3 regions of the Nocardioides sp. Leaf307 genome follow, and region 3 is predicted to be linked to each of the others. Evidence: riboswitches for the same ligand, from Rfam matches in the RefSeq annotation. Region 3 holds a riboswitch; each other region holds the start of a gene.
The links. Region 3 has a riboswitch for thiamine pyrophosphate ahead of thiE (thiamine phosphate synthase). Riboswitches for the same ligand answer to the same signal wherever they lie in the genome.
Positions count from the first base shown of each region.

Region 1: another riboswitch for thiamine pyrophosphate. It lies ahead of ASF50_RS17020 (thiamine ABC transporter substrate binding subunit); the one in region 3 lies ahead of thiE (thiamine phosphate synthase).
Region 2: another riboswitch for thiamine pyrophosphate. It lies ahead of ASF50_RS13120 (FAD-dependent oxidoreductase); the one in region 3 lies ahead of thiE (thiamine phosphate synthase).

Region 1 is NZ_LMNY01000003.1:467,277-477,259, reverse strand. Features, by position in the region: gene ASF50_RS17040 (acyl-CoA dehydrogenase) at 1-1,314, opposite strand, end outside; gene ASF50_RS17035 (phosphatase PAP2 family protein) at 1,421-2,467, opposite strand; gene ASF50_RS17030 (ABC transporter ATP-binding protein) at 2,491-3,540, opposite strand; gene ASF50_RS17025 (ABC transporter permease) at 3,590-5,224, opposite strand; gene ASF50_RS17020 (thiamine ABC transporter substrate binding subunit) at 5,221-6,339, opposite strand; TPP riboswitch at 6,329-6,459, opposite strand; gene ASF50_RS17015 (alpha/beta hydrolase) at 6,564-7,484, shown strand; gene ASF50_RS17010 (GNAT family N-acetyltransferase) at 7,493-8,011, shown strand; gene ASF50_RS17005 (M1 family metallopeptidase) at 8,169-9,572, shown strand; gene ASF50_RS19175 (TetR/AcrR family transcriptional regulator) at 9,566-9,983, opposite strand, start outside.
Region 2 is NZ_LMNY01000002.1:836,271-846,253, reverse strand. Features, by position in the region: gene ASF50_RS13135 (DoxX family protein) at 1-244, shown strand, start outside; gene ASF50_RS13130 (hypothetical protein) at 370-678, shown strand; gene ASF50_RS13125 (fumarate hydratase) at 748-2,448, opposite strand; TPP riboswitch at 2,545-2,654, shown strand; gene ASF50_RS13120 (FAD-dependent oxidoreductase) at 2,767-3,981, shown strand; gene thiS (sulfur carrier protein ThiS) at 3,978-4,178, shown strand; gene ASF50_RS13110 (thiazole synthase) at 4,175-4,957, shown strand; gene ASF50_RS13105 (thiamine phosphate synthase) at 4,954-5,751, shown strand; gene thiC (phosphomethylpyrimidine synthase ThiC) at 5,871-7,637, shown strand; gene ASF50_RS13095 (ABC transporter ATP-binding protein) at 7,704-8,786, shown strand; gene ASF50_RS13090 (ABC transporter ATP-binding protein) at 8,865-9,983, opposite strand, start outside.
Region 3 is NZ_LMNY01000001.1:1,562,679-1,572,661, forward strand. Features, by position in the region: gene thiD (bifunctional hydroxymethylpyrimidine kinase/phosphomethylpyrimidine kinase) at 1-387, opposite strand, end outside; gene thiE (thiamine phosphate synthase) at 384-1,100, opposite strand; TPP riboswitch at 1,091-1,186, opposite strand; gene ASF50_RS07135 (FAD-binding oxidoreductase) at 1,255-2,631, shown strand; gene ASF50_RS07140 (class I SAM-dependent methyltransferase) at 2,628-3,911, shown strand; gene ASF50_RS07145 (siderophore-interacting protein) at 3,925-4,728, shown strand; gene era (GTPase Era) at 4,721-5,731, shown strand; gene ASF50_RS07155 (septum formation family protein) at 5,765-6,628, opposite strand; gene ASF50_RS07160 (septum formation family protein) at 6,625-7,479, opposite strand; gene ASF50_RS07165 (NAD(P)H-dependent oxidoreductase) at 7,580-8,071, opposite strand; gene ASF50_RS07170 (LysR family transcriptional regulator) at 8,142-9,071, shown strand; gene ASF50_RS19890 (helix-turn-helix transcriptional regulator) at 9,068-9,697, opposite strand.

The sequences.
Region 1 (9,983 bases), on a different contig from region 3:
GCCGCCGCAGGCCTCCCGGCACTCCTGGATGGTGCGGGTGGCGTGCCAGGTGCCGAGCGCCTTGGTGCCGGCGGCACGCGACTCCAGCTCGCGCTTGGCCGTCTCGGCCTCGACCTCGTCGCCGCCGGCGGCGGTGGCCACGGCGTGCAGGTCGGCGGCGACGACCTCCTGGGCGAAGTGGAGCGCGTAGGTGCGGGCCAGCAGCGGCAGCAGCCGGCGCTGGTGCACGCCGTAGTCGAGCAGCAGCTCCTCCTGCTCGGGGTCGGAGGCCTCGAACTGGCGGCGCCGGTCGCCGTACCTGACCGCGATCGCGATCGCGACCTTGGCGGCGTTGATGCCGGCGCCGCCGACGCAGACGCGGCCCTGGATGAGGGTGCCGAGCATGGTGAAGAAGCGGCGGTTGGGGCTCTCGATCGCGCTCTCGTAGACGCCGGCGGGCGTGACGTCGGCGAAGCGGTTGAGCAGGCTCGTGCGCGGCACCCGCACGTGGTCGAACCACAGCCGGCCGTTGTCGACGCCGTCGAGGCCCATCTTGGGGCCGTCGTCCTCGATGCGCACGCCCGGCGCGGGCTCGCCGTCGACGCGGATCGGCACCACGAAGGCGTGGACGCCCTGCGACTCCCCGCCGATCTCGAGCTGGGCGAAGACCACGGCGACCGTGCCGTGGACGGCGGCGTTGCCGATGTAGTCCTTGCCGGCCTCCTCCGAGGTCGTGGTGATCACGAACTCCTGGGTGGCCAGGTCGAAGGTCGCGACGGTGCCGAGGGCCTGCACGTTGGACCCGTGGCCGGTCTCGGTCATCGCGAAGCAGCCCAGCAGCCGCCCGGCGATGAGGTCGGGCAGGTAGCGGTCGTGGTGCTCCTTCGTGCCGAGCTGGAGCACGGCGCCGCCGAAGAGGCCGAACTGCACGCCGGTCTTCACCAGCACCGAGAGGTCGCCCAGCGCGAGGGTCTCGAAGGCGGCCACCGAGGCGCCGACGTCGCCGCCGCCGCCGTACTCCTCGGGGAACCCGAGGCCGCTCTGGCCGGTCGAGGCGATCTCGACCACGACGTCCTTGACCCGCTCGCGGAACTCGTCGGGCGTCATCGTCTCGGCGTCGCGCAGCACCTGCGCGTGGTCGACGAGGCTGTCGCGCACGAGCTGGCGCACCTCGGCGTACTTCCCGTCGAGCAGGCGGGTCATCGCCGCCACGTCGACCTCGGGCTGGCGGTAGCCCGAGCGGTGACGCTCCGGCTCGGGCGTGCTCGCGGCCGGGGCGGGGGCCTCGGTGGCGGCCGACGGGGTGACGGTGGTGCTGACGGTGTCGCTCGACATGCCCCGACGCTACTCGCGGGTCACCGGGGCGCCCAGGAAAACGCCGGATCTGCCGCCCTCACGGGTGAGACCGGGGCGCGCCGGCGGGCGCGGCGCGGGCAGGGGCTCAGTCGCGGGAGACCGGCACCTTGGAGGTGGTGGTCGTCGGGTGCGACTGGAGCGGGTAGCGGTCGAACTTCTGCCCGCTGGCCAGGCCACCGACGTAGAAGGCGACCAGCGCGATCATGATGCCGGCGATGTCGTCGGCGATGTAGTGCCAGCCGAAGTAGAGGGTGGCGACGACGGTGACGCCGAAGTTGACCCAGAAGACGACCTTGAGCACACGGTTCTGCAGCGTGAACTGCACCATGAGGGCCACCAGCAGCGTGATCGCGGTGTGGAGGCTGGCGAAGCCGGCGACCGACTGCACCTGGCCCTCCAGGCCCGGGATCATGTAGCTCTGCCGGGTGTAGACCAGCGACTCCATCAGCGACGTCGTCGGTGTGTCGGCCAGCGGCTGGTAGATCGCGACGTACTCCAGGCCCGGGCCCAGGGTGGGGAGGGCGTAGTAGGAGATCGTGCCGAGGGTCCACGCCACGCACTGCGAGGTGACGAACCAGTAGCCGTAGGACATGTTGCGCGACCACACCAGCCAGGCCGTGACCGCCAGCGGCACCAGCGGCAGGAACCACAGGTAGATGTAGCTGAGCAGGTGGGCGGCGACGGTGGTGCCGAGCAGGTCGTGCAGCACGATCGCGGGGTCGTTGCCGAAGAAGAGCGCGCGGTCGAGCAGGTGCAGCTCGCGGTCGTACATCCGGTCGGAGACGAGCGGGAGGTAGGACTTGATGTTGCGGTAGCAGACGTAGACGACGTAGAAGCAGATGATGCCGAGCGCGACCAGCGTCAGGCGCTCCTTGTTCCAGTGCGAGCGCAGGCGCTCGCGCACGATCGCCGGCATCAGCGTCGGGCGGCCCTTGGAGTACCACAGCGTGCGTGGCAGCAGGTCGAGCAGCAGCGCGCCGAGCAGCAGCAGCGGCAGGCGCAGCCACGACGGGCCGAGGAAGCTGCCCTCGGGGTCGACGAGGCCCTGGTCGAGCACGGCGGCGGTGATGACGGCCCACAGGCCCATCCCGATCGCGGTGACCACGAGGAGGACGTAGGCGCGGCGATACACGCAGGTCAGTGTAAGGACTGTCCCTACGCTTCGCCCCCTCCGCGCGCCCCGGGGAGCACCGCGAGCCGCGTGGCGTCCACCACCACGCCCACCCGGTCGCCCGGCGCCACGCGGTGGTCGAGGCCCGCCACGGCGTCGACCTCGCCCACCCCGTCGACCTCGAGGACCAGCCGCAGCTGCTCCGGCGTGCCCCGCAGCGAGCGCACCGTCGCCGCCAGCGCGCCGACCTGCGCGCCCGGCTGCCCGGGGGCGGCCAGCTGCAGCGCGGAGCGGCGTACGGCGACCGCCGTGGCCCCGCCCGCGGCGACGGGCCGGCCGGCCGCCGCCAGCACCCGGTCGGCCGCGGGGCCGTGCAGGACGCGGGCGTAGCCCAGGAAGAGGGCGGTGGCCTCGTCGACGGGGTGGCGCCACACCTCGCCGATGTCGCCGTGCTGCACCAGGCGACCCGCCCGCATCACCGCGAGCCGGTCGGCCACGGTGAAGGCCTCCTCGTGGTCGTGGGTCACCATCAGCGCGGTCGTGCCGGCGCGGCGCAGGATGTCGCGCAGCTCCACGGCCAGCCGCTCGCGCAGCCCGGCGTCGAGGGCCGAGAGCGGCTCGTCGAGCAGCAGCAGCCGGGGCTCGACGGCCAGCGAGCGGGCCAGCGCCACCCGCTGGCGCTCCCCGCCCGACAGCGTGCCGGGCAGCCGGTCGGCGTAGCCGGTGAGCCCGACCAGCTCGAGCAGCTCCTCGACGCGGCGGGCCTGCTCGCGGGCCCCGGAGCGCGAGCGGCGGCGCAGGCGCAGGGCGTAGCCCACGTTGCGCCCGACGGTGAGGTGGCCGAAGAGCTGCCCGTCCTGGAACATCAGCGCGAAGCCCCGCCTGTGGGTCGGCACGCGGGCCAGGTCGTCGCCGTCCCACGCGATCCGGCCCGTCGCGGGCTCGAGGCCGGCCACCGCGCGCAGCAGCGTCGACTTGCCGCACCCCGAGGGGCCCAGCACGGCGAGCACCTGGCCGTCGGGGAGGTCGAGGTCGACCCCGCTGACGGCCGGGCGGCCGTCGTAGGACACCGAGACGTCGCTCAGCGCGAGCATCGCGCTCCTCCTGTCGTCGGGCCGGTCACGGGGCCGGTCACAGGGCCGGTCACAGGGCCCCCAGCGACGGCACGCGCAGCCGCTCGACGGCCAGCATCACACCGGCGGTGGCCGCGGCCAGCACCACGGAGGCGGCCAGGGCCATGCCGTAGTTCATCGCTCCGGGGCTGCCGATGAGGCGGTAGATGACCACCGGCAGGGTCGGGGACTCCTCGCGCGCGAGGAAGGAGGTGGCCCCGAACTCCCCCAGCGACACCGCGAAGGCGAAGCCGGCGGCGGCCAGCAGGGGGCGCCACACCACCGGCAGGTCGACGGTGAGCACGGTGCGCCAGGCCCCGGCGCCCAGCGAGGCGGCCGCCTGGCGCTGCCGGTCGTCGACGCCGCCGAGCACGGGGGCGATCGTGCGCACGACCAGCGGCAGCGCCACCAGCGCCTGGGCCACCGGCACCAGCAGCGGGGAGTCGCGCAGGTCGAGCGGCGGGGAGTCGAGGGTGATGAGGAAGCCGAAGCCGAGCGTCACCGCCGAGACGCCCAGGGGCAGCATGAAGAAGCCGTCGAGGGCCGCGCGCACCCGCCGCTCGGCCCGCCCGCGGGAGCCCCGGGTGACCACGACGGCCACCAGCAGGCCCAGGGTCAGCGACATCCAGGTCGCGTCGACCGCGGTGCGCAGCGAGGTGAGCAGCGCGTCGGTCACCGGCACCAGCAGGGCGCCGCCCTCGCCGGGGGTGCGCAGGGCGCGGTAGTTGCCCAGGCTCCAGGCGTCGTCGACGCGCAGCGAGCCGCTCACCAGCACCGCCACGGGCGCGGCGACCACCACGAGCAGCAGCGCGGTGGCGCCCAGCTGGGGGAGGTCGCCGCGGCGGGGGCGGCGCGGGCGGGGCACGACGCGCGCCAGCGTCGGGTCGGGCACCGCCCGCAGCCGCGCGGCCACCAGCAGCAGCGCGGTGACCGCCACGAGCTGGAGGATCGACAGGGCCGCGGCCGCCTGGAGGTCGAGCAGGTTGGTGGTGAGCAGGTAGATCTCGGTCTCCACCGAGGAGTAGCGCAGCCCGCCCAGGGTCAGCACGACGCCGAAGGCGGTGGCGCAGAAGAGGAAGACCACGCTGGCCGACGACACGATCGCCGGGCGCAGCGCCGGCAGGGTCACGGTGCGCAGCACCTGCAGCGGGCTCGCACCCAGCGCCGCCGCCGCCTCGCCCGGGCGCGGGTCGAGCGACTCCCACGCCGCGCCCACGCCGCGGATGACCACGGCGACGTTGAAGAAGACCAGGCCCGCGACGATCGCCACCGGGCTGCCGTCGAGGCCGAGGAAGGCCAGCGGGCCCGCCTCGCCCAGCAGCTGGCGGAAGGCGATGCCGACGACCACGGTCGGCAGCACGAAGGGCACGAGCAGCGCGGCGCGCACCACGCGGCGCAGCGGGAAGTCGAGGCGGTGCAGGGCGAAGGCGGCCGGCAGGCCCAGCAGCACCGACAGCGCCGTGGCCACCGTCGCCGACCAGACGGTGAACCACAGCACCCGGTGCACCCGCTCGCGGCCCAGCACCTCGAGCACGGCACCCGGGTCGAGCACGCCGTCGACGACGAAGCCGCGTGCGAGCATGCCGCTCACCGGCAGCACGAAGAAGACCGCCAGCACCGCCACCGGCAGCGCCGCGAGCGCCAGCAGGGTCAGCGCCCGCCTCACCGGGTGACGACGTCCGTCCACTCCTGCAGCCACGTGGCGCGCTCGGTGGCGATCTCGGCGGGGTCGACCTCGTAGGGGTCGGTGGGGCGCTCGGCGTGCCGCGCCCAGTCGGTCGGCAGCTCGGTGCCCTCGACCACCGGGAAGACGTACATCGACTCCGGCAGCGCGGCCTGCACCTCCGGCCCGGTCATGAAGCGCACCAGCGCCTCGGCCCCGGCCACGTTCTCCGCGCCCGCCAGGACCCCGACGTACTCGACCTGCTGGAAGCAGGTGTCGAGCAGCGCCCGGGTGGTCGACGAGCCGTCGTCGGCGAGGGTGAAGGCCGGGGAGGAGTCGTAGGAGACGACGACCGGGCGGTCGCCGGAACCGCCGCCCTGGGTGAAGTCGGTCTGGTAGGCGTCCGACCAGCCGTCGACGAGCTTGGCGCCGTTGTCCATGAGGTCGGCCCAGTAGTCGGGCCAGTCCTCGCCGTACTCCGCGATCGTGGCCAGCAGGAACGCCAGGCCCGGGGAGCTGGTCGTGGCCCCGGGCACCACGAGCAGGTCGCGGTAGGCGGGGTCGGTGAGGTCGTCGAGCGAGGCCGGCGGCTCGAGGTCGCGCTCGGCGAACCACGTCTCGTCGACGTTGACGCACACGTTGCCGTTGTCGACCGCGGTCAGCGCCCCGTCGTCGTCGCCGGGCACGGCGTAGTCGGAGACCCCGGCGGGGGCGTCGAAGGCGTAGGGGGCGAAGACGCCCTCCTCCAGCGCGCGGGAGGCGAAGGTGTTGTCGACGCCGAAGGCCACGTCGCCGGTCGGGGAGTCCTTGGTCAGGACCAGCTTGTTGGTGAGGCTGCCGGCGTCACCGGAGGCGCGGACCACGAGGTCGTAGCCCGACTGCTGCTCGAAGGCCCGCTCGACCTTCTGGGGCAGGACGAACGACTCGTGGGTGACCAGCACGACCTCGCTGCCGTCGCCGGTGGCCCCCTCGGTGCCGCCGGCGCCGGTGGAGGAGCCCGCACCGCCCGTGTCGGCGGCGGTCGGGTCGTCGTCGCCGCTGCCGACCAGCGAGCAGGCCGGGGTGAGGCCGAGGACCACCGCGGTGGTCAGGACGGTGAGTGCGCGCGCACGCCTCATGTGGACTCCCTTCGCCGGTGCTAACCGGAGCAGGTTCGGAGGGTCTGCGGTACGACGCGACTCGTCGTCCGCACTCTCAGCACGCCACCGGTGGCCGGTCGTGCTCCCCTGTCTTCTGCGGCCAGTGTAGGTCGCCGGCCGCTCCGGCACGGTCGGCCGCCGGGCCGTGGCCACCCGGCGCCCGCCCGGTGGGTGCGGCTGGCGGGGTCTGAGAGGCTTCCGGCGTGCCGAGCCTCCGCCACCAGCTCCTCGCGACCCTCATCCCCCGACTGCGCCGGGCCGGCGAGCTGAGCTCGCTGCCCGAGGAGCGCGAGCGCGTGCTCGAGGGGCAGGCAGGCCGCGCGCCCGGGCTGGCGACGGGGCTGGTGCCCGGCTTCGCGCGGCGCTTCACCCTGGTCACCGACTCCTCCGCCGGCTTCGACGTGCACGTGCTCGCCCCACGCGGGGTCGAGCCCGAGCGGACCCTGGTGTGGATGCACGGCGGCGCCTACGTCGCCGGCATCGACCCCTTCCACGTGCGCTACGCCGCCGCGCTCGCCCGCCGGCTCGGGGTGCGGGTCGTGCTGCCCGACTACCCGCTGGCCCCGGGCAGCACCTGGGCCGACTCCCACGACCGGCTCGTCGACGTCGTCGCGCGCGCCTGCGCCCACGGCCCGGTGCTGCTGGGCGGCGACTCCGCCGGCGGCGGCATCGCGCTGGCCGTGGCCCAGAGCGTGCGCGACCGCGGTCTCGACCCGGCGGGGTCGCTGGAGCGGCTGCTGCTGCTCTCGCCCTGGGTCGACCTCACCACCTCCACGCCCGCGACGCGGTGGTTCGCGGCGCGCGACCCGTGGCTCTTCGAGTCCAAGCTGCACGCCTACGCCGCGTGGTGGGCCGGCTCCCCCGACGACCTGGCCCGTCCCGAGGTCTCCCCGGCGCTGGGCGACCTCGCCGGCCTGCCGCCGGCGCTGGTGCTCTGCGGCACGCGCGACCTGCTCGTCCCCGGCGTACGGCTGCTGGCGCGGCGGGCCGCCGAGGCCGGGTGGGACCTCACCTACGTCGAGGAGCCCGACCTCATCCACGTCTACCCGATCCTGCCGCTCATCCCCGAGGCGCGCCGGGCCCGGCGCACCGTCGAGGCCTTCCTGCGGGGGTCGGCCCGATGAGCGGACCGGTGAGCGGTTCGGCGGGCGGCCCGGTGGACGGCACGGGGGTGTGGTCCAGCGACTTCGCGGGGCTCGCGCCGGCGGTCGCCTACGCCGTGTGGCGGCTGCGGCAGGAGGTCTTCGTGGTCGAGCAGGACTGCCCCTACCCCGACCTCGACGGCCGCGACACCGAGCCCGGCACCCGCCACGTCGTGCTCCCCGACCCCGAGCGGCCCGACGAGGTGCCGGTGCTGGGCTACGCCCGGGTGCTCGACGACGGCGACACGTGGCGCATCGGCCGGGTCGTGCTGCACCCCTCGGGCCGCGGGCGGGGCCTCAGCGGCACGCTGATGGGGGCCTGCGTGGCGTTGTGCGACGGCGACGGCGACGGCGACGGCGACGGGGGCGAGAGCGGGGTGCGCCGTGACGTCGTGCTCGACGCCCAGGCGCCGCTGGCGGGCTGGTACGCCGGCTTCGGCTTCGCCGTCGACGGGCCGGAGTTCCTGGAGGACGGCATCCCCCACGTGCCGATGCGGCGGCGCGGCTGAGAGGTCCCGGCGTGGCCTGCGGGGTCGCGGGCGTCGCGGGGGTCGTGGGGTCGCGGGGGCCGCGGGGGTCGCGCGGGTTTCGAGACGGTCGCTGGCGCTCCCTCCTCAACCACCGGGGTCGCGCGGGGCGGGGTCGGGCGGGCGTAGGGTCCCAGGCGTGCTGCGACGACTCGGACTCTCCCTGGCCACCCTCGCGCTCGCCTCGACCGGGGTGGTGGCGCTCGCGCCCCCGGCGGCGTACGCGGCCCAGGCCGGCAGCGAGGCCGGGGCGGGCGGCGACACGCTCTTCCCGCGGCAGGGCGACGCGCGCTACGAGGTGCGGTCCTACGACGTGTCGCTCGACTACACGCCCGTGACCAACCGACTCACCGCCACGACGCGGATCGTCGCCGTCGCGGCGCGCGACGTCGGCCGCTTCGACCTCGACCTCGAGGGGCTCGACGTGTCGCGGGTGCTGGTCGACGGCGAGGAGGCCGCCTTCTCGCGCGACGACCACGAGCTCACGGTGCGCCCCGACGGCGGGCTCGACCGGGGGCGCTTCACGGTGCGCGTCGACTACGGCGGCGAGCCGCAGGAGCACATCGACCCGGACGGGTCCACCGAGGGCTGGGTCCGCACGGCCGACGGCGCCACCGCCCTGGGCGAGCCGGTCGGCACGATGACCTGGATCCCCTCCAACAACACCCCCGGCGACAAGGCGCGCTACACCTTCCGCCTCACCGTGCCCACCGGCTACGAGGCCACCGCCAACGGCGTGCTCGTCTCCCAGCGCGACGAGGGCCTCACCACCACGTGGACCTGGCGGGCCGACGACCCGATGGCGACCTACCTGGCCATGGTCTCGATCGGGCAGTTCGACGTCTTCGAGTCGCAGACCGAGTCGGTCGACGGCCGCACGATCCCGATCTGGTCCTTCACCGACGTGACCGGCGGCGACGCCGCTGCGGCGCGGCGGCTGCTGCCGAAGGTGATCGCCTTCCAGGAGAGGCTCTTCGGCCCCTACCCCTTCGACGCCGCCGGGCTGGTCGTCGACGACGCCGACGTGGGCTACGCGCTGGAGACCCAGACCCGCCCGTTCTACCCCTCGGTCGGCGCCGCCGACGGCGCGCTCGTCCACGAGACCGCGCACCAGTGGTTCGGCGACTCCGTGACCCTGGTCGACTGGCACGACATCTGGCTGGCCGAGGGCTTCGCGACCTACGCCGAGTGGCTCTGGGACGCCCGCCACGGCGGTGACACCGCCCAGGAGCACTTCGACGACCTGTACGCCACCCCGGCCTCGGGTGCCCTGTGGCGCCCGGCGCCCACCGAGTTCACCGACGCCGCCGACCTCTTCGGCAGCCCGGTCTACAACCGCGGGGCGATGACGCTGCACGCGCTGCGCAAGGAGGTCGGCGGCGACGACTTCTTCCGGATCGTGCGGCTGTGGGCGCAGCGCAACGAGGACGGCAGCGTGCGCACCGCGCAGCTCGTGCGGCTCGCGGAGCGGGTCTCCGGTCGCGAGCTGTCGCCGCTCTTCCGCACCTGGCTGGAGAAGGCGGGCAAGCCGGCCGGTTACTGACCGCTGGGCTCGGAGTCGCTGGGTCCGCGGCCGCTGGGTCCGCGGCCGCTGGGTCCGCGGCCGCTGGGTCCGGGGTCCCTGAGTCCGGGGCCGCTGGGTCCGGGGTTCCTTAGTCCGGGGCCGCTGGGTCCGGGGTCCCTGGGTCCGGGGCCGCTGGGTCCGGGGCCGCTGGGTCCGGAATCGTGGGACCTTCGGTCGGTGGGCCCGGGGTTGTCGGCCTGGCCGGGGTCCGCGGGTCGGCGTGGCTCGCGGACCGGCCCGTGCTGGCGCAGGAGCGCGATGGTGGCCCAGCCGAGGGCGTCGAGCGCCCGCTGCGGCGACCACGGTTCCTGCCGGTCGCAGAGCGCGACCCGGAGCCCGTCGACCAGACCCTGGAGCACGTCGAGGGCGACCTCGTCGTCGAGGCCGGTC
Region 2 (9,983 bases), on a different contig from region 3:
CGGCGGCGTCCTGCTCGTGCTCGGGCTGCTCACGCCGGTCGCCGGCCTGCTGGTGGCGGCCACGATGGCCGGCGCGTGGTGGTTCGTGCACCGCGGCAGCGGTCTCTTCGCCGCCGAGGGCGGCTGGGAGCTCGTGGCCGCGCTGGGGCTCGGCGCGCTCGTGCTCGGCGTCGTGCCGGGGCGCCTCGCCCTCGACCACGTGCTCGCCGGCCGGGGAGCGCGCCGCGAGCCCGTCGCGGCCTGACCGGCCCACCCGGCCCGCCCACCCTTTGGGACCGGATCGGCCCCGGGACCCCCGGTGGGCTCGGGGCCGGGCCGGCGGCGCAGTACGTTCGAGACGGTCGGACCCGCCGACCGCGAGGAGGACCGATGAGCGACCACGAGGCCGGCACCGGCCAGGGATCCCAGCACGCGACGCCGAAGCCCGACGCCGCCGGCTCGAAGCTCTACACCGAGCACGACCCGGAGCGCGCCGCGGAGAAGGACAACGCCCACGAGCGCCCCGGTCCCGGCGACCAGGACGGCCAGCTCTCCGAGGTCGGCAACCTCGAGGACGCGGGCGACCCGATCATGCCCGACCAGGCCGTCGCCGGCGCCCCCGACGCCGAGAGCGGATCCGTCGACGAGGGTCCTGCGGGGCCCAACGCCAACCCCAACGCCGGCGCCCGACGTACCTGACCGGACCCTGCGACGCACGACGCCCCCGCACCGGACCGGTGCGGGGGCGTCGTGCGTCGCGGGGTAGGGCTACTCCTGCGAGCGCACCCGCAGGCCGGCGCCCAGCGCGCTCAGCGGCACCGTGACGGCGCCGGAGGGGTCGGTGAAGAAGTCGTTGCCCTTGTCGTCGACGACGATGAAGGCCGGGAAGTCCTCGACCTCGATCTTCCACACCGCCTCCATGCCGAGCTCGGCGTACTCCAGCACCTCCACCGAGGTGATGCAGTCCTGGGCCAGCCGGGCGGCGGGTCCGCCGATGGAGCCGAGGTAGAAGCCGCCGTGGGCCTCGCACGACTCGGTGACCTGCTTCGAGCGGTTGCCCTTGGCCAGCATCACCTTCGAGCCGCCGGCGGCCTGGAAGGACCGCACGTAGGAGTCCATCCGCCCGGCGGTGGTGGGGCCGAAGGAGCCGGACGCCATGCCGTCGGGGGTCTTGGCGGGGCCGGCGTAGTAGACCGGGTGGTCCTGGAGGTACTGCGGCATCTCCTCGCCGGCGTCGAGGCGCTCCTGGATCTTGGCGTGCGCGATGTCGCGGGCGACCACCAGCGGGCCGGTGAGCGAGAGGCGGGTCTTGACCGGGTGGCGGGTGAGCTCGGCGAGGATCTCGTCCATCGGGCGGGTCAGGTCGATGCGCACGACGTCGCCGGCGCCGACGAGGTCCTGCACCTCCGGCTCGGGGAGGTACTGCGCGGGGTCGGTCTCCAGCTGCTCGAGGAAGACGCCCTCGGCGGTGATCTTGCCCAGCGCCTGGCGGTCGGCCGAGCAGGAGACGGCGATCGCGACCGGGCACGAGGCGCCGTGGCGCGGCAGGCGCACGACCCGCACGTCGTGGCAGAAGTACTTGCCGCCGAACTGCGCGCCGATCCCGAAGGACTGGGTCAGCTCGAAGACCTGCTCCTCCAGCTCGAGGTCGCGGAAGCCGTGGGCGCTCATCGAGCCCTCGGTGGGCAGGTTGTCGAGGTAGTGCGCCGAGGCGTACTTGGCGGTCTTGAGCGCGAACTCCGCGCTCGTGCCGCCGATGACCACGGCGAGGTGGTACGGCGGGCACGCGGCGGTGCCGAGGGAGCGGATCTTCTCGTCGAGGAACTCCAGCATCCGCTTCGGGTTGAGGATCGCCTTGGTCTCCTGGAAGAGGAACGACTTGTTGGCCGACCCACCGCCCTTGGCCATGAAGAGGAACTTGTACTCCGGCGAGCCGTCGGCGGCGGGCGTGGAGTAGAGCTCGATCTGGGCCGGCAGGTTGCTGCCGGTGTTCTTCTCCTCGTAGGTGGTCAGCGGGGCCAGCTGGGAGTAGCGCAGGTTGAGCCGGGTGTAGGCGTCGAAGACGCCCCGGCTGATGGCCTCGCCGTCGTCGGCGCCGGTGAGCACGCCCTCGGACTTCTTGCCCATGACGATGGCGGTGCCGGTGTCCTGGCACATCGGCAGGACGCCGCCGGCGGAGATGTTGACGTTCTTGAGCAGGTCGAGCGCCACGAAGCGGTCGTTGCCGGAGGCCTCGGGGTCGTCGATGATCTTCCGCAGCTGGGCCAGGTGGGCCGGGCGCAGGTAGTGGCTGATGTCGTGCATCGCCTCGGCGGTCAGCCGCCGGATCGCCTCCGGCTCGACCTGGAGGAAGGTGCGCCCGCCGGCCTCGAAGGTGGAGACCCCCTCGTCGGTCACCAACCGGTAGGGCGTGTCGTCCTTGCCGGTGGGGAGGAGGTCGGAGTACCGGAAGTCGGGTTCGCTGGCCACGGGCCGCAAGGCTACGCCTGGGCGCGCCCCCGTGGGGCAGGACCCCGCTCCGCGGTCGACCCCTGGAAGGCGCCCGGAGCGGCTGCTACGGTCGACGGCGTCCACCACGGGAGCTCGCGGCAGCGAGCTGAGAGGGAGCTGAGCCGCTCCGACCGTCGAACCTGATCCGGGTCATGCCGGCGAAGGAAGCGAGGAGCAGCCGTGCTGTCGTCACGTCCCACCACCCGTCGTCCGAGCCCGCCGTCGAGCGCTCCGTCGAGTCCCCCGACAAGGGGGTGCGCCGGGGCTCCGCCCCGCTCGGCCCGGAGGGGCTGAGCCGTGCGCGTGCGGGTGCTCGGCGCGGGGGTCGTCGGCCTGGCCTGCACCGACGAGCTGGTGCGGCGCGGCCACGAGGTCGAGGTCGTCGACCCGGCCCCCGGTGGCGGTGCGTCCTACGCCGCCGCGGGGATGCTCGCGCCCACCGCCGAGGTGTGGCACGGCGAGGAGGCGCTGCTCGACCTGGGCCTGCGCAGCCTCGCGCTGTGGCCGTTCGCCGCCCGCCGCTGGGGTGTCGCGCTGCGCCCGGGCGGCACGCTCCTCGTCGGTCGTGACGACGCCGACCTCCAGCTGGTCGAGCGCCAGGCCGCGCTGCTGGCCCGCCTGGGCCGGCCCGTCGACGTCGTGGGCGGACGGGCCGCCCGCAGCCTCGAGCCGCGCCTCGGCGCCGGCGTCGCCGGAGCCGCCCTGCTGCCCGACGAGGGCAGCGTCGCCCCGCGCGAGGTCGTGGCCGCCCTGCTCGACCGGCACCGCGCCCGCCTCCTCCCGGCCCCGTCGGGGGCCCCGGTCGACCGCACGGTGGTCGCGACCGGGATCGCCGCGACCGGACTGGTGCGCGGCGTGCGCGGGGAGGTCCTGCGGCTGCGCAGCGACGACCCGCCCGAGCGCACCGTGCGCGGGTGGGTCCACGGCGAGCCCGTCTACGTCGTGCCCCGCGCCGACGGCGAGGTGGTCGTCGGCGCGACCAGCGAGGAGCACGACGCGCCCCCGGTGGTCACCGCCGGCGGGGTGCGCCGCCTGCTCGAGGCCGCCTGCCGGCTGCTGCCCGGGCTCGACCGCGCCGAGCTGCTCGAGGCGACCGCCCGCGACCGTCCGGCCACGGCCGACAACCTGCCGCTCGTGGGGCCGGCCGGGCCGCGCTGGTCCGCGGGTCGGGCCGACGGCGGCCACGACACGGGCACCGGCGGGCGCGAGACGCCGGGAGCCCGCGACACGGCCACCGTCGGCGACAGGGGCCCCGACGGCGACACCGTGCTGGCCGTCGGTCTCTTCCGCCACGGCGTGCTGCTCGCCCCGCTCGTGGCCGCGCTGGTGGCCGACCACCTCGACCACGGCCACGTCGAGCCCGCCCTCGACCCGCGCCGCCTCGACCCGCGCCGCCTCGATCGGCGCCGCCTCGATCCGCCGCCCGCGCCACCGCACCGCCACCCGACCGCCCCGGCACACCCCCACCCGACCGCCCCAGCACACCTCCACCCGGACGGAGACCGCCCATGACCCACGTCGTGCTCAACGGCGAGGCGCGCAGCCTCGACGACACCACCACGCTGGCCGAGCTGCTGGCCCCCACCGGCGCCGGGCGCGGCTGCGCGGTCGCCCTCAACGGCGTCGTCGTGCCCCGTGCGCAGCTGGCGGACCGGCGCCTCGCCGACGGCGACGTGGTCGAGGTCGTGACGGCGGTGCAGGGCGGATGAGCGCCGACGACGACCTCGTGGTCGGTGGCGTCGCGCTCGCCTCCCGACTCCTGCTCGGCACCGGCGGCCTGCCCTCGTTGGCGCTGCTGCCCGCCGTGCTGGCGGCCGCCCGCCCCGGCCTGGTCACGGTGAGCATGCGGCGCACCGGCGCCCGGGGCCCCGGCGGGGTGCTCGACGTGCTCGACCGCGCCGGCGTGCGGGTGCTGCCCAACACCGCCGGCTGCACCACCGCCCGCGAGGCCGTGCTCACCGCGGAGCTGGCCCGCGAGGCGCTCGGCACCGACTGGGTCAAGCTCGAGGTCGTCGGCGACGAGGCCACGCTGATGCCCGACCCCGTCGAGCTGCTCGAGGCCGCCGGGACGCTGGTGCGCTCCGGCTTCACCGTGCTTCCCTACACCACCGACGACGCCGTCGTGGCGCGCCGGCTGGCCGACCTCGGCTGCGCCGCGGTGATGCCGCTGGGCTCGCCCATCGGCTCGGGGCTGGGCGTGCTCAACCCTCGTGCCATCGAGGCCCTGGTCGCCGCCGTCGACGTGCCGGTCGTGCTCGACGCAGGCGTCGGCACCGCCAGCGACGCCGCGCTCGCGCTCGAGCTGGGCTGCGACGCTGTCCTCGCGGCGACCGCCGTGACGCGCGCCGAGGACCCCGTGCGCATGGCGTGCGCCCTGCGGCTGGCCGTCGAGGCCGGTCACGCCGCGCGGCACGCCGGGCGGGTGCCCCGCCGGCGCAGCGCCCGGGCCTCCAGCCCCGTCGAGGGCCGGATCGGGGCAGGGGCGTGAGCGCCCGGCCGACCCGCCCCTCGCCGTGGCCCGGACCCGGCGGACCGCCGCGCCTGCTGCTGCTCACCGACCGCTCCCAGCTGAGCCTGGGCCGGAGCCTGGTGGGCACCGTCGCGGAGTGCGTGGAGGCCGGCCTGCGCGCGGTGGTCGTGCGCGAGCCCGACCTGCACCCGCGTGCGCGCCACGCGCTCCTGGCCGCCCTCGCCCGGCTGCCCGGTCTGGTGGTGATCTCCTCGCGGCTGCCGGACCCCGCCGCCCACGGCGTGCACCTGGCCGCCCACCAGCGACCCGGCCGCTGGGCGGCGTCGGCGGCCGGCCCGGTGATGGGCCGCTCCTGCCACGCGGTGGGGGAGGTCCGCACGGCGGCGGCCGAGGGCGCGACGTACGTCGTGCTGTCGCCCTTCGGCGTCTCGCCGAGCAAGCCCGGCCACCTCCCGCCGCTGCCGCGGACCGCGTACGCCGAGGCAGCGGACGCCGGCGTGCCGGTGCTCGCCCTCGGCGGGATCGGCCGCGACGACGTGGCCGCCGCACTCGCCGCCGGCGCCCACGGGGTGGCCGTGATGGGGGGCGTCATGCGCGCCCGCGACCCCGCCGCCGAGGTGGCCGCCCTGCTGGCCCGGCTGCCCCCGCCCGCCTCCCAGCCGCCCGCCTCCCAGCCACCCGCCTCCCAGCCACCCGCCTCCCAGCCACCCGGGGGCCCACCTCCCGCCCCCGGCCGCCCACGTCCCACCCGCCCGAGCGCGAGCTGTGACGCCCCGTCAGCCGCTCTGCCGGCCCGCCGGCCCCCCTGCTGACCCGTCACGACGGAGCGGTGGACGAGCGGACCGCGCGTGGCGGCGCGCGGCCCCCGACCCGACCCCGACCCGGCCCAGACCTGACCTGACCTGACCCGACCTGACCCGAGGAGCCCCCCATGACCACCCACCCCGCCCACACCCGCGTGCTGACCGAGGCCGGCACGCCGGTGACCCGCGTGGCGCTGACCAACGGCGAGACCTTCGACCGCTACTGCACGGCCGGGCCCGGCTGCGACCCCGAGGTCGGCCTCCCGCGGCTGCGCGCCGACTGGATCGCGGCGCGCGGCGACACCGAGACCTACGCCGGGCGCACCCCGCAGCTGCTCGACGACGGACGGGGCGCGGTGCGGCGCGGCGCGGCCACCGACGCGTGGCGCGGCCCGCAGGCGCAGCCCCGCCGCGCCGTGCCCGGGGCACGGGTGACGCAGCTGCACTACGCGCGCCGGGGCGAGGTGACCCGGGAGATGGAGTACGTCGCCGCGCGCGAGGGCTGCGACGTCGAGCTGGTGCGCAGCGAGGTCGCCGCGGGCCGCGCGATCATCCCGCTCAACGTCAACCACCCCGAGGCCGAGCCGATGGTCATCGGGCGACGCTTCCTGGTGAAGGTCAACGCCAACATCGGCAACTCCGCGGTCACCAGCTCGATCGCCGAGGAGGTCGAGAAGCTCACCTGGGCCACGACCTGGGGCGCCGACACGGTGATGGACCTCTCGACCGGTGACGACATCCACACCACGCGGGAGTGGATCGTGCGCAGCTCGCCGGTGCCGATCGGCACCGTGCCGATCTACCAGGCGCTGGAGAAGGTCGGCGGCGAGGCCGACCGGCTGACCTGGGAGGTCTACCGCGACACCGTCGTCGAGCAGTGCGAGCAGGGCGTCGACTACATGACCGTGCACGCCGGGGTGCTGCTGCGCCACGTGCCGCTCACCGCGCGCCGCGTCACCGGCATCGTCAGCCGCGGCGGCTCCATCATGGCCGGCTGGTGCCTGGCCCACCACGAGGAGAACTTCCTCTTCACCCGCTTCGAGGAGCTCTGCGAGATCCTCGCCGCCTACGACGTGAGCATCAGCCTCGGCGACGGCCTGCGCCCCGGGTCGGTCGCCGACGCCAACGACGAGGCCCAGCTGGCCGAGCTGCGCACGCTGGCCGAGCTCACCACCCGCGCCTGGGAGCACGACGTGCAGGTGATGGTGGAGGGGCCCGGCCACGTGCCGCTGCACCTGGTGGAGGAGAACGTGCGCCTGCAGCAGGAGTGGTGCCACGGCGCGCCCTTCTACACCCTCGGCCCCCTCGCCACCGACGTCGCGCCCGGCTACGACCACATCACCAGCGCCATCGGCGCCGCGGCCATCGCCATGCACGGCACCGCCATGCTCTGCTACGTCACGCCGAAGGAGCACCTCGGCCTGCCCGACCGCGACGACGTGAAGACCGGCGTCATCACCTACAAGCTCGCCGCCCACGCCGCCGACGTCGCCAAGGGCCACCCCGGCGCGCGCGACTGGGACGACGCGCTGTCGCGGGCGCGCTTCGAGTTCCGCTGGCACGACCAGTTCGCGCTCTCCCTCGACCCCCGCACCGCGCAGGCCTTCCACGACGAGACCCTGCCGGCGGAGAGCGCCAAGACCGCCCACTTCTGCTCGATGTGCGGGCCGAAGTTCTGCTCCATGCGGATCAGCCAGGACGTGCGCGACCGCTTCGGCACCCCCGACGCCCAGGCCGACCCCGACCTCGACCCGGCCGCCGGCATGGCGCGGATGTCGGCGCAGTTCGTCGAGCTCGGCGGCACGGTCTACGTCGAGCCCGGGGCGGGGCCCGACCGGGGAGGGCCGCGTCCACGACGTGTGACCTGCCTCGCGCAACCGCTTGCGCTGCCCTAGGGTGACCCGAGTCACTTCACAACGGATCGTCCGGCACGTACCTGCCGGTGAAGGGAGCTGGTCATCATGGCCTCAGTGACGTTCGAGAAGGCACAGCGCTGGTACCCCGGGGCGGACAAGCCCGCGGTGCCCGGCATCGACCTGGAGGTGCGCGACGGGGAGTTCATGGTCCTCGTCGGCCCGTCGGGGTGCGGCAAGTCCACCACCCTCCGCATGCTCGCCGGGCTGGAGGAGGTCAACTCCGGCACCATCCGCATCGGCGACCGCGACATCACCACGATGCCGCCCAAGGACCGCGACATCGCGATGGTGTTCCAGAACTACGCGCTCTACCCCCACATGACCGTGGCCGAGAACATGGGCTTCGCGCTCAAGATGGCCAAGGTCCCCACCGCCGAGCGCGACAAGCGCGTCAAGGAGGCCGCCGCCATCCTCGGCCTCGAGGAGTACCTGGAGCGCAAGCCCAAGGCGCTCTCCGGCGGTCAGCGCCAGCGCGTGGCCATGGGTCGTGCGATCGTGCGCCAGCCGCAGGTCTTCTGCATGGACGAGCCGCTGTCGAACCTCGACGCCAAGATGCGCGTGCAGACCCGCACCGACATCGCCCGGCTGCAGGCCGACCTCGGCGTCACGACCGTCTACGTCACCCACGACCAGGTCGAGGCCATGACCATGGGCGACCGCGTCGCGGTGATGAAGGACGGCTACATCCAGCAGGTCGACACGCCCCTGGCGCTCTACGACCGGCCCGCCAACCTCTTCGTCGCCGGCTTCATCGGCTCCCCGCAGATGAACCTGCTGGAGGCCACCGCGGTCGAGGGCAAGGCGCAGATCGGCGACTACCAGGTGCCGGTCGACCCGACCGCCGCCCAGGTCATGCGCGGCAACGTCACGGTCGGCGTGCGCCCCGAGTCGTGGCGCATCGTCGGCGAGGGCGAGGGCGGCCTGCCCGTGCGGGTGACGGTCGTCGAGGAGCTCGGCGCCGACGCCTTCGTCTACGGCACCAGTGGGGTGGAGGGCACGCCCAACAACATCATCGTGCGCGTCAACGGCCGCGACCACGTGCACAAGGGCGAGACGATCTACGTCACGACCGACCCCCAGCACGTGCACGTCTTCGACACCGACACCGGGGAGCGGCTCTCCGCCTGAGCCGCAGGCCCCCGACGTACGACGAGACCGGCGCGTCCCCCACGGGGGGCGCGCCGGTCTCGCGTCGTGCGGGTCGGCTCAGCCCGGGGTGGGCTCGAGGGCCCGGGCGGGCACCTCGCCGGCGTGGTCGTGGTCGATGGTGAGGTTCTCGCCCGTGCTCGGGTCGAAGAGGTGCATCTTGGAGGTGTCGACCCAGATCTCGGCCTCGTCGCCCTCCGCGATCCGGCTGGAGCCGTCGAGCCCGACCACCAGCTGGGTGCGCAGCGACTCCCCGTCGAGGTCGCGCTCGAGCTGCTGCAGCTGCTGCTGCACCTCCGGCGGGGCCTCGAAGGGGATGTAGGCGTAGGCCTCGTTGCCCAGCCACTCCACGACCTCGACGGTCGCGCGGAAGGTGGAGCCCTCGCGCCCGGCGTCGACCACGGAGGCGTCCTCGAAGGCCTCGGGGCGGATGCCCGCGATGAGCAGGCCCTTGCCGGCGACCCGCTCGGCCTTCTCGGCCGAGATCTGCACGCTGCCGAAGGGCAGCGTGACGGTGGTGCCGTCGACCTCGGCGGGCAGGAAGTTCATCGGCGGGGAGCCGATGAAGCCGGCCACGAAGAGGTTGCACGGGTTGCCGTAGAGCTCGCGCGGGCTGGCCAGCTGCTGGAGCAGGCCGCGCTTGAGCACCGCGACGCGGTCGCCCAGGGTCATCGCCTCGGTCTGGTCGTGGGTGACGTAGACGGTGGTGATGCCCAGCTTCTTCTGCAGCCGCGCGATCTCGCTGCGCATCTGCCCGCGCAGCTTGGCGTCGAGGTTCGACAGCGGCTCGTCGAAGAGGAAGGCGTCGGCGTCGCGCACGATCGCGCGCCCCATCGCCACCCGCTGGCGCTGGCCGCCCGAGAGGTTGGCCGGCTTGCGCTCGAGGTGCTCGTCGAGCTCGAGGGTCTTCGAGGCCTCGCGCACCTTGGCGTCGACCTCCTCGTCCTTGGCCCCGGCCAGGCGCAGCGGGAACGCGATGTTCTCGTAGACGCTGAGGTGGGGGTAGAGGGCGTAGTTCTGGAAGACCATGGCCAGGTTGCGGTCGCGGGGGGCCAGGTCGTTGACCCGCTTCTCGCCGATGACCATGTCGCCGGAGGTGATGTCCTCCAGGCCGACGATCATCCGCAGCAGCGTCGACTTCCCGCAGCCCGAGGGGCCCACGAGGATGACGAACTCCCC
Region 3 (9,983 bases):
GGTGGAGACCATCACGGGGTCGAGCACCACCAGCGGCGGCGCCGTCCGCCCGAGCCACGCCGCGACCTCGCTTACCACGTCGGCGCGGGCCAGCATGCCCACCTTGACCGCGTCGACGACGATGTCGTCGGAGACCGCGTCGAGCTGGGCGCGCAGGAAGGACGGCGGGGGCACGTGCACGGCGCGCACCCCGTGGGTGTTCTGCGCGGTGAGGGCGCTGAGGGCGGCCATGCCGTAGCCGCCGTGGGCGGCGATGCTCTTGAGGTCGGCCTGCACGCCGGCGCCGCCGCTGGGGTCGCTCCCGGCGATGCTGAGCACGCGGGGCAGGTCCCTGGCGCGCAGGTCCGGTCGTGCCCGGCGCCCCGCGGTGGTGACGGGGCGGCTCACGGGGCGCCCCAGGCGGTGACGAGGGCCGCGGCGGCGACGCGCGGGTCGGGGGCGGCGCAGACGGCCGCGACGACGGCGGCCCCCGCCGCGCCCGCACCCCGCACCGCGGCGAGGTCGCCCGCGACGATGCCACCGATCGCCACGCAGGGCAGCCGCCCGGCCGCGGCCACGACGGCGGCGAGGCCGGTCGCGCCGGTCACCGGCGGGTGGTCGGCCTTGGTGGTGCTCGCGCGGTAGGCGCCGACCCCGAGGTAGTCGACCGTGCCGGGCGGCAGGTCGCCCGCGCGGGCGGCCAGCGCCGGGGTGGGGGTGGTCAGCCCGACCAGCGCGTCGGGGCCGACGAGGCGGCGTACGAGGTCGACGGGCAGGTCGCGCCGGCCCACGTGCACGCCGTCGACCGCGAGGCCGCGGGCCCGCGCGGCGAGCAGCACGTCGACGCGGTCGTCGACCACCAGGCGCGCCCGGTCGCGGCACAGCTCGGCCACCTCGCCCAGCAGCTCGAGCACCTCGCCGTCCGGCTCGGTCTTGGCGCGCAGCTGCACCCAGCGCACCCCGCCGTCGAGGGCGGCGGCCACCGTGGCCACCACGCCCCGCGGCCGGCAGGCACCGGTGTCGGCGACCAGCATGACGCCGCCGGGGCGCCACCGGGCGGGGTCGGGCCGGATCGGGTCGGGCCGGGTCGGGTCCGGCTGGATCGGGCGTGGCTGGTCCACGGCGACATCCCTTCGCTAGTGCGAGCTAGATCAGGTTCGACGGGTCTGCTCTCAGCCCGCGTCGGCGGGCACCCCGTGTCGTCCGCCACCGTACGACGGGGGGCGACACGGACCCGACACCTGGGCGACACGACCCGGGAGTAACGTGCGGCGAGTGGCTGAGAGCGGTGCTTGGAGACAGCATGAGGAGGCGGTCGCCCGCCTGTTGACGTCGTACGCGGAGCTGGCGCCCGACGCCCCCGTGCGGCTGGCCAAGCGCACCTCGAACCTGTTCCGGCCCCGCGCCGCGACCACGTCGCCGGGCCTCGACGTGTCGGGCCTGACCGGCGTGATCGAGGTCGACCCCGGGCGGCGCACCGCCGAGGTGCAGGGCATGTGCACCTACGAGGACCTGGTGGCGGCCACGCTGGCCCACGGGCTCGTGCCCGAGGTGGTGCCGCAGCTGCGCACCATCACCCTCGGTGGCGCGGTCACCGGGCTGGGCGTGGAGTCGACGAGCTTCCGCCACGGGCTGCCCCACGAGTCGGTGCTGGAGATGGACGTGCTCACCGGCGCCGGCGAGATCGTCACGACCCGACCCGGCGAGGACCTCTTCGACACCTTCCCCAACTCCTACGGCTCGCTGGGCTACGCCACGCGGCTGCGGATCTCGCTGGTCGCGGTGCCGTCCTTCGTGGCCCTGCGCCACGTGCGCTTCGCCAACGCGAAGGAGCTGGCGGCGGGGATCGCGGCCGTGGTCGGGTCGGGGGAGCACGACGGGGTGCGTGTCGACGGCCTCGACGGGGTCGCGTTCTCCCCCGACGAGCTCTACCTCACGCTGGCCACCTTCACCGACCGACCCGGCGGGCCCGCGTCGGACTACACCGGCCAGCAGGTCTTCTACCGCTCCCTGCAGCAGCGCGAGCACGACGTGCTGACCACCGAGGACTACCTCTGGCGCTGGGACACCGACTGGTTCTGGTGCTCGGGGGCCTTCGGGGTGCAGCGCCCCGTCGTACGACGCCTGTGGCCGCGGCGCTGGCGTCGCTCCGACGTCTACCACCGCCTCGTCGGCCTCGACCAGCGCCTCGGCCTGGTCGACCGCCTCGACGCCCGCGCGGGCCGACCGCGCCGCGAGCGGGTGGTGCAGGACGTCGAGGTGCCCGTCGAGCGGCTGCCCGACTTCCTGGCGTGGTTCGACGACGAGGTCGGCATGCGCCCGGTGTGGCTGTGCCCGCTGGTCTCCCGCGGCACCAGCGGCGGCGGGCGCTGGCCCACCTACCCCCTCGAGCCGGGCGAGACCTACGTCAACGTCGGCTTCTGGGGCACCGTGCACGTCGGCGACGACGCCGACGACGGCCCGACCAACCGCGCCATCGAGGCCGAGGTGCACCGCCTCGGCGGGCACAAGTCCCTCTACTCCGAGGCCTTCTACGACCGCGAGACCTTCGACCGGCTCTACGACGGGGCGCACCTGGCCGCCGTCAAGGCCCGCGTCGACCCCGACGACAGACTCACCCACCTCTACGACAAGGCGGTGCGCAGGCAGTGACCGGCCCCACGACATCCACCCTCACCATCGGCCAGGCGGTCGAGACCCTGCTGCGCGACGGCATGCCGGTGCGGTTCCGGGCCTACGACGGCTCCGTCGCGGGCCCGCCCGACGCCGAGCTCGGCCTCGAGCTGCGCACCCCGCGCGGGCTGTCGTACCTGCTCACCGCGCCCGGCGACCTGGGCATGGCGCGCGCCTACGTCTCCGGCGACCTGGTCGTGCACGGCGTGCACCCCGGCGACCCCTACGCCGTCATGCGGCTCCTGCAGAACCACCTGCGCTTCCGCAAGCCCACCCCCGGCGAGCTCGTGACCCTCGTGCGCGGGCTCGGCCTGGGGCACCTCAAGCCGCCGCCGCCCCCGCCGCAGGAGCACCTGCCGCGCTGGCGACGCGCCGTGGAGGGCCTGCGCCACTCCCTGACGCGCGACGCCGAGGTCATCAGCCACCACTACGACGTCTCCAACGCCTTCTACCGCCACGTGCTGGGCCCCTCGATGGCCTACACCTGCGCCGTCTACCCCGACGCCGACGCCTCGCTGGAGGAGGCGCAGGCCGAGAAGTTCGACCTCGTGTGCCGCAAGCTCGACCTCAAGCCGGGACAGCGCCTGCTCGACGTGGGCTGCGGCTGGGGAGGCATGGTGCGCCACGCCGCACGGGAGTACGGCGTGAAGGCGCTCGGCGTGACGCTGTCGCGCGAGCAGGCGTCGTGGGCCAAGGAGGCCATCGACCGCGACGGCCTGGGCGACCTCGCCGAGGTGCGCCACAGCGACTACCGCGAGGTGCTCGAGACCGACTTCGACGCGGTCAGCTCGATCGGCCTGCTCGAGCACGTCGGCGTGCGCAACTACCCGGCGTACTTCTCCTTCCTGCGCGAGCGGCTGCGCCCCGAGGGCCGGCTGCTCAACCACTGCATCACCCGCCACGACAACGCGGTCACCGAGACCGGGGCGTTCATCGACCGCTACGTCTTCCCCGACGGCGAGCTCACCGGGTCGGGCACGATCATCGCCACCGCCCAGGACGCGGGGCTGGAGGTCGTGCACGAGGAGAACCTGCGCCGCCACTACGCGATGACCCTGCGCGACTGGTGCGCCAACCTCGTCGAGCACTGGGACGAGTGCGTGGCCGAGGTCGGCGAGGGCACGGCCCGGGTGTGGGGGCTCTACATGGCCGGCTCGCGGCTCGGCTTCGAGCGCAACGAGATCCAGCTGCACCAGGTGCTCGCGGTGCGCACCGGCGAGGACGGCTCCGACGGATTGCCGCTGCGGCCCACCTGGTGACTAACCTCGTCCGGTGAGCACCCGCGCCCAGCAGTACGCCGCCGTGGTGCTGCGTCGCGAGCAGCGCAGCGACCACCTCGTGCGCCTGGTCCTCGGCGGGCCCGGTCTGGCCGGGTTCGTCTCGACCGGGGTGCCCGACGAGTGGGTGGGCCTCGTGGTGCCGGGCCAGTTCCAGAGCCGCTACTACACGGTGCGCTCCTGGGACGGCACCGAGCTCGTGCTCGACGTCGTCGTGCACGACGTCGGCCTGGTCACCGAGTGGGCGGCCCGGCCGGCCGAGGAGCTGGTGGGGGAGACCGTCACGGTCACCGAGCCCAAGGGCTCCTTCGCCATGCCGGCGGGAGCGGCCTGGCTGATGCTGGTCGGCGACCTCACCGCCCTGCCGGCCATGGCCCGCATCGCCCAGACGACCACCCGGGCCGACGGCGCGAGGGCCGCGGTGCCGACCCGGATCTGGGTCGAGGTGCCCGAGGTGCCGACCGGCTACCTGCCCGAGGGCCTCGACGTGACCTGGCTGCCGCAGCCCGGCGAGGGCCGCTCCCGGCTGGCCGAGGTCGTCGAGGAGCTGGACTGGCCCGCCGACGAGGGATACTTCTGGATGGCGGGGGAGTCCTCGCAGATGCGGGCGATCCGCAAGCACCTGATGCGCGAGCGGTCGCTGCCCAGCACGGCCTACGACGTGATGGGCTACTGGCGCGGAGGCGCCACCCGTCAGCCGCGCGCTGTCGACCCCGGCCCCATCTGGCGGGCCGGCAAGGCAGCGGGCAAGACCGACGAGCAGATCTGGGCCGACTACGACGAGGCGCGACATGAGTGAGACCCCCACGACCCCCGGCAGCAGGTCGGGCCGCACGTCCGGCGAGCGCCTCGACGACCACCGCGCGGGCGGCGGCGCCGACGGGAGCGCCGGCTTCCGCAGCGGCTTCGCCTCCTTCGTGGGCCGGCCCAACGCCGGCAAGTCCACGCTGACCAACGCGCTGGTGGGCTCGAAGGTGGTCATCACCTCCTCCAAGCCCCAGACCACCCGCACGGTGGTGCGTGGCATCGTGCACCGCCCCGACTCCCAGCTCGTGCTGGTCGACACCCCGGGGCTGCACCGCCCCCGCACCCTGCTCGGCGAGCGGCTCAACGACCTGGTCAAGACCACGCTGGCCGAGGTCGACGTCGTCGCCGTCTGCTTCCCCGCCAACGAGAAGATCGGGCCCGGGGACCGTTTCATCGTCGCCGAGATGGCCAAGGTGCGTCGCACGACCAAGGTCGCCATCGCCACCAAGACCGACCTCGCCACGCCTGAGCAGATCGGTCAGCACCTGCTCGACATCGCCGCGCTCGGCGCCGAGACCGGCATCGAGTGGGCCGAGATCGTGCCGGTCTCGGCCCAGGCCGGCGACCAGGTCGAGCTGCTCCAGGACCTGCTCGTCGCGCTGCTGCCGACCGGCCCGCAGCTCTACCCCGACGGCGAGCTCAGCGACGCCCCCGAGGAGGCGATCGTGGCCGAGCTGATCCGCGAGGCCGCCCTCGAGGGGGTGCGCGACGAGCTGCCGCACTCCATCGCCGTCGTGGTCGAGGAGATGGGGCTGCGCGAGGACCGCCCCGAGGACCGCCCGCTGCTCGACATCCACGCGTCGGTCTTCGTGGAGCGCGACTCGCAGAAGGGGATCATGATCGGCCACAAGGGCTCGCGCCTGCGCAAGGTCGGCTCCGACGCCCGCGTGCAGATCGAGGCGCTGCTCGGCACCCCGGTCTACCTCGACCTGCGCGTCAAGATCGCCAAGGACTGGCAGCGCGACCCCCGCCAGCTGCGCCGGCTCGGCTTCTGAGCCCGCCGCCGCGGGGCCGGTCCGCCGGCCAGGTCAGTCCGGCACCCAGCACAGGCCGTAGGTCTGCCCGTCGGCCCACTGTTCGGCGGTGGGCCACTCGTAGCCCCAGCGGAAGCTGAGCGGGTCGGCCGCGGCGTCGCGCCCGGCGTCCTCGCACGGCGTCTCTCCCCGGGTGCGCACCGCGTCGACCCCCGGGTAGGCGCCGGTGCCGAGGTCGACCACCGAGATCGCCCGCCAGGAGTGCGGGCGCGAGCAGACGACGCGGGAGAACCCCGCGGTGCCCGGCTCGGCGGTGCCGCACACGCCGTAGCGGGTGCGACCGGCCTCGGTGTCCAGCACGCCCGCCAGGACCCCGGTGAGCGGGGCGAGGCGCTCGTCGGCGGCCAGCGCGATGACGTCGCAGCGGTACCAGTCGGCCCCGGCGTCGGACTCCTCCACCGTGGGGGTGAACCACACCGCGCGCAGCATGCTCAGGCGGCGGTCGGCCTGCGTGCCGCCGAGGAAGCCCGCCAGGCGCTCGGGGCAGGTGCGGGCCACGGAGGACTGGACCCGGTCGGAGTCGATGGCCAGCAGGTGGCCCCCCGCGAGCGCGTCGACGGTGCCGACGGCGAAGGTGCGCGCGGTGTCGCCCCCGCAGTCCACCGGACGGGCGTCGACGGTCGGCGCCAGGGCCGCGGCGTACGACAGGCGGTAGCAGGCGCCCTCCGCGGGCCGCGCCACCGGCTCGGCCGTCGGCGGAGCGGTCGGGGTGGGGCTCGCCGAGGCCGACCCGGAGCCCGACGGTGTCGAGGAGGACGACGGCTGCGGCTCGCCGGACCCGCCGCTGCACGCGGCGAGGAGCGGGAGCACGAGGGCGAGGGCGCCCAGACGGGTGCGCAAGTGGCGCGCGCGGGTCACCGGTCGGTCCTCGCCCAGCACACCGAGCGGCGGTTGCCGCCGTCCCACTCGGCCTCGTGGAAGTAGGTGTAGCCGTACTCGTAGGTGGGCGGGTAGCCCAGCCACGCCCCCACCGACTCCGAGCAGAAGTCGCGGGAGCGGACCTCGGAGAGCCGGTCGCCGGGATAGGGGTCGCCGGCCTCGCCGAGCTTGATGGTGGTGACGGCACGCCAGGTGTGGGGCTCGCTGCACGGCACCCGCGGCGATCCGGCGACGGTCGCGCCGTCGGCGCAGACCAGCCACCGGTCGTCGACGCGTCCGGTCAGCAGACCCTCGGCGGTCTCGGGGAGCTCGACGTACTCCTCGCTCTGCTCGCTGCCGCCGACCAGGTCGCACCGGTACCACCGCGCCCCCTCGTCCCAGGCGGCCTCGGAGGGGCGGAACCACGCCCACGCCACCACGGTGCGCATGACGGTGCTCTCGTCGGCGCCGAGGAAGGCCATCTGCTGGGCCGAGCAGGTGTCGTAGGCGAAGGCACCCAGGCGCGGGTCGTCGTAGGCGGCGTCGGAGAGCTCATCGGGCAGCGGGCCCACGGCGTAGGTCTGGGCGGTGTGCGGCTCGGAGCAGTCGACGGTGCGCGTGGCGTCGGAGGGCTGCGCGACGTCGTCGGGGGTGAGCACGCGGCACGCGCCCAGCTCGGGCGCCTCGACGGCGTCGACCTGGGCGGGGTCGACCTCGGGGTCGGCCTGGGCGCCCCCGCTGCAGGCGCTCAGCAGCGCGGTGAGGGCGAGGGTGGCCAGCACGGCGGTGGGCCCGGGGCGCGGGCGCCGTCGGGGCACCAGCGAGGCGTGGGGCAGCGGTGCGTGGGGCAACGCGCTCCTCCGGTGCTGGTCTCGGCCCGGCGCGACGCCGGGTGGTGGGGCGGACACCGGGATGCTACCGGTGGGGGCGCCGGCGAGGGGCGGGAGTGGCTCAGGCGTCGGGCGACACCAGGGCGGCCAGCGTGGCGCCGAGCTCGTAGGCCGCGTCGCGGGCCCGTCGGTCGACGTCGCCGACCACCTCCAGCACAGCGGCCGCCTGCCGCCACGGCAGCGCCCCGGTGATCGTGAGCACCGACCGGGTCGCGCCGGTGGTGTCGTAGCGCCCGTGCACCCACAGCCCGAAGGGCGTGCTGGCGCCCGCGCCGGAGGCGGCGGAGCCGTCGTCGGACAGCGAGCCGCCGACCTCCAGGAAGACGGAGTCGAAGAAGTGCTTGAGCGCTCCCGACATGTAGCCGAAGTTGGCCGGGGTGCCGAGCACGAGGCCGTCGGCGGCGAGCACGTCCTCGGGGCCCGCCGACAGCGCGTCGCGCACGACCACCTCGACGCCGGTGACCTCCTCGTCGTGGGCCCCGGCCTCGACCCGGTCGGCCAGCTCCGCGACGACGGCGGTGGGGGCGTGGTGCACGAGGAGGAGCCGGCTCATGGGCCGACCGTAGCGGCCGGTCACCGCGCTGCGGGGGTGCGGCAGCGCCGCGGGCACTAGCGTGCTGCCCGTGAGCTCCCTCCCCGACCTGCCGGCGCTGCGGCTGCTCGTCGACGTGGCCCGGCTGGGCAGCATCGGCGCGGCCGGACGCGCGGCGGGGATCTCCCAGCAGAGCGCGTCGGAGCGGCTCCGGGCGGTCGAGACGCAGACCGGGCTCTCGCTGGTGCAGCGCTCCACCAGCGGCTCGACCCTCACCGCCCACGGTCGCCTGCTCGTGGAGTGGAGCCAGGACCTGCTCGACCGGGCCGACGAGCTCGACCTCGCGCTGCGGACCCTGCGCTCGGAGGGCGCGCGGGAGCTCCACGTCTACGCCAGCATGACCACCGCGGAGTTCCTGCTCCCGCGCTGGCTCGTGCGGCTGCGCCAGCAGCGCGCGGCCGGGACGGCCGCGCCGGTGGCGGTCAGCCTGCACGCGACCAACTCCGAGACCGTGGTCGCCGCGGTGCGCGACGGCAGCGCCGGGCTCGGCTTCGTGGAGGGGCCGGTCGACCTCCACGGGCTGGCCACGCGGCCGGTGGGCACCGACGAGCTGGTGCTGGTGGCGGCGCCCGACGACCCGTGGGCGAGCCGGCGCACCCCGCTGCCGGCCGCCGGGGTCGCGGCGCGGGCGCTGACCACCCGCGAGCCGGGCTCCGGCACCCGCCGCGTGCTGGAGGACGCCCTGGCCGCGGCGGGGCACGTGGCGTCGGCGCCGGAGGTGGAGCTGACCACCAACGCCGCGGTGCTGGCCGCCGTGCGCGCGGGCAGCCCGCCGGCCTTCCTCAGCCGCTGGGCGGTGCGCCGCGACGTGGAGGCGGGCGACGTGGTCGAGGTCGCCACCACCGGGCTGGACCTCCACCGGGTGCTGACCGCGGTCTGGCAGGGCAGCTCGCGACCGCCGGCGGGGCCGGTGAGGGACCTGCTGGCCATCGCCGCCGGCCCGGGCGAGGCCCGGCGCTAGCCGGTCCAGCCCTGGCGGTGCGCCCAGGCCACGGCCTGCGTGCGGCGGCTGACCCCGGTCTTGGCGTAGACCTGGCGGACGTAGGTCTTCACCGAGTTGACGCTCACGAAGAGGGCCTCGGCGATCTCGCTGTTGGACTGCCCCCGGCACAGGAGGACGAGCACCTCCGACTCGCGGCCCGACAGGCCCGGGAAGGCCGGTGGACCCGCCTGGGCCGGCACGGCCTCGCCGCGGTGGACCGCCTCCACCGCGACCACGAGCTCGGCCGCCGGGGCGGTCTTGGCGACCCAGCCGTCGGCGCCCGCGTCCAGCGCGCGCTCGACCGCCGACGCGTGGGTCTGCCAGGTGTGGACGAGCACCGGGACCCCGGGGGCGTGCGCGAGCCAGGCCAGGAGCCGGGCCTCGTGGCCCGGACCGGGGGTGAAGGGGTCGCACAGCACGACGTCGACGCCGGCCAGGGCCCTCGGCTCCTCGAGGACCTTGTCGGGCAGGAGGTCGACCACGACACGGTGACGGTAGGGCGCGAGCATCCCGACCAGCCCCGCGGCCACCAGCTCCGACTCCGCCAGCACCCCGACGCGCAGCGGCGGTCGCGCGCGGGGCGGAGCAGGAGGTGGTGCGGTCACGGAACGGGAACCTAATCGTGAGCACGACACGAGTGACATGGGGACGCCTCGCCCGGAGGGGTGAAATTTTCGTGAACCCGCCCGTGGGCGCCGGCCGGGTCGACGAACGGCCCGAGGGGTGGGACGACGCCCGTGCCGGCGCTCGCCCGCTCGGGGCTGGGCTATGGTGGACGCCTCATGACGCGACAGCTGCTCCTCCTCCTTCGCTGCCGCAGCGAGGTCTGAGCCAGAGCCGGACCCCCTCGCTGCGGAGTGCACCAGTGCGCGCCGGCCGCCCACGGCCCCA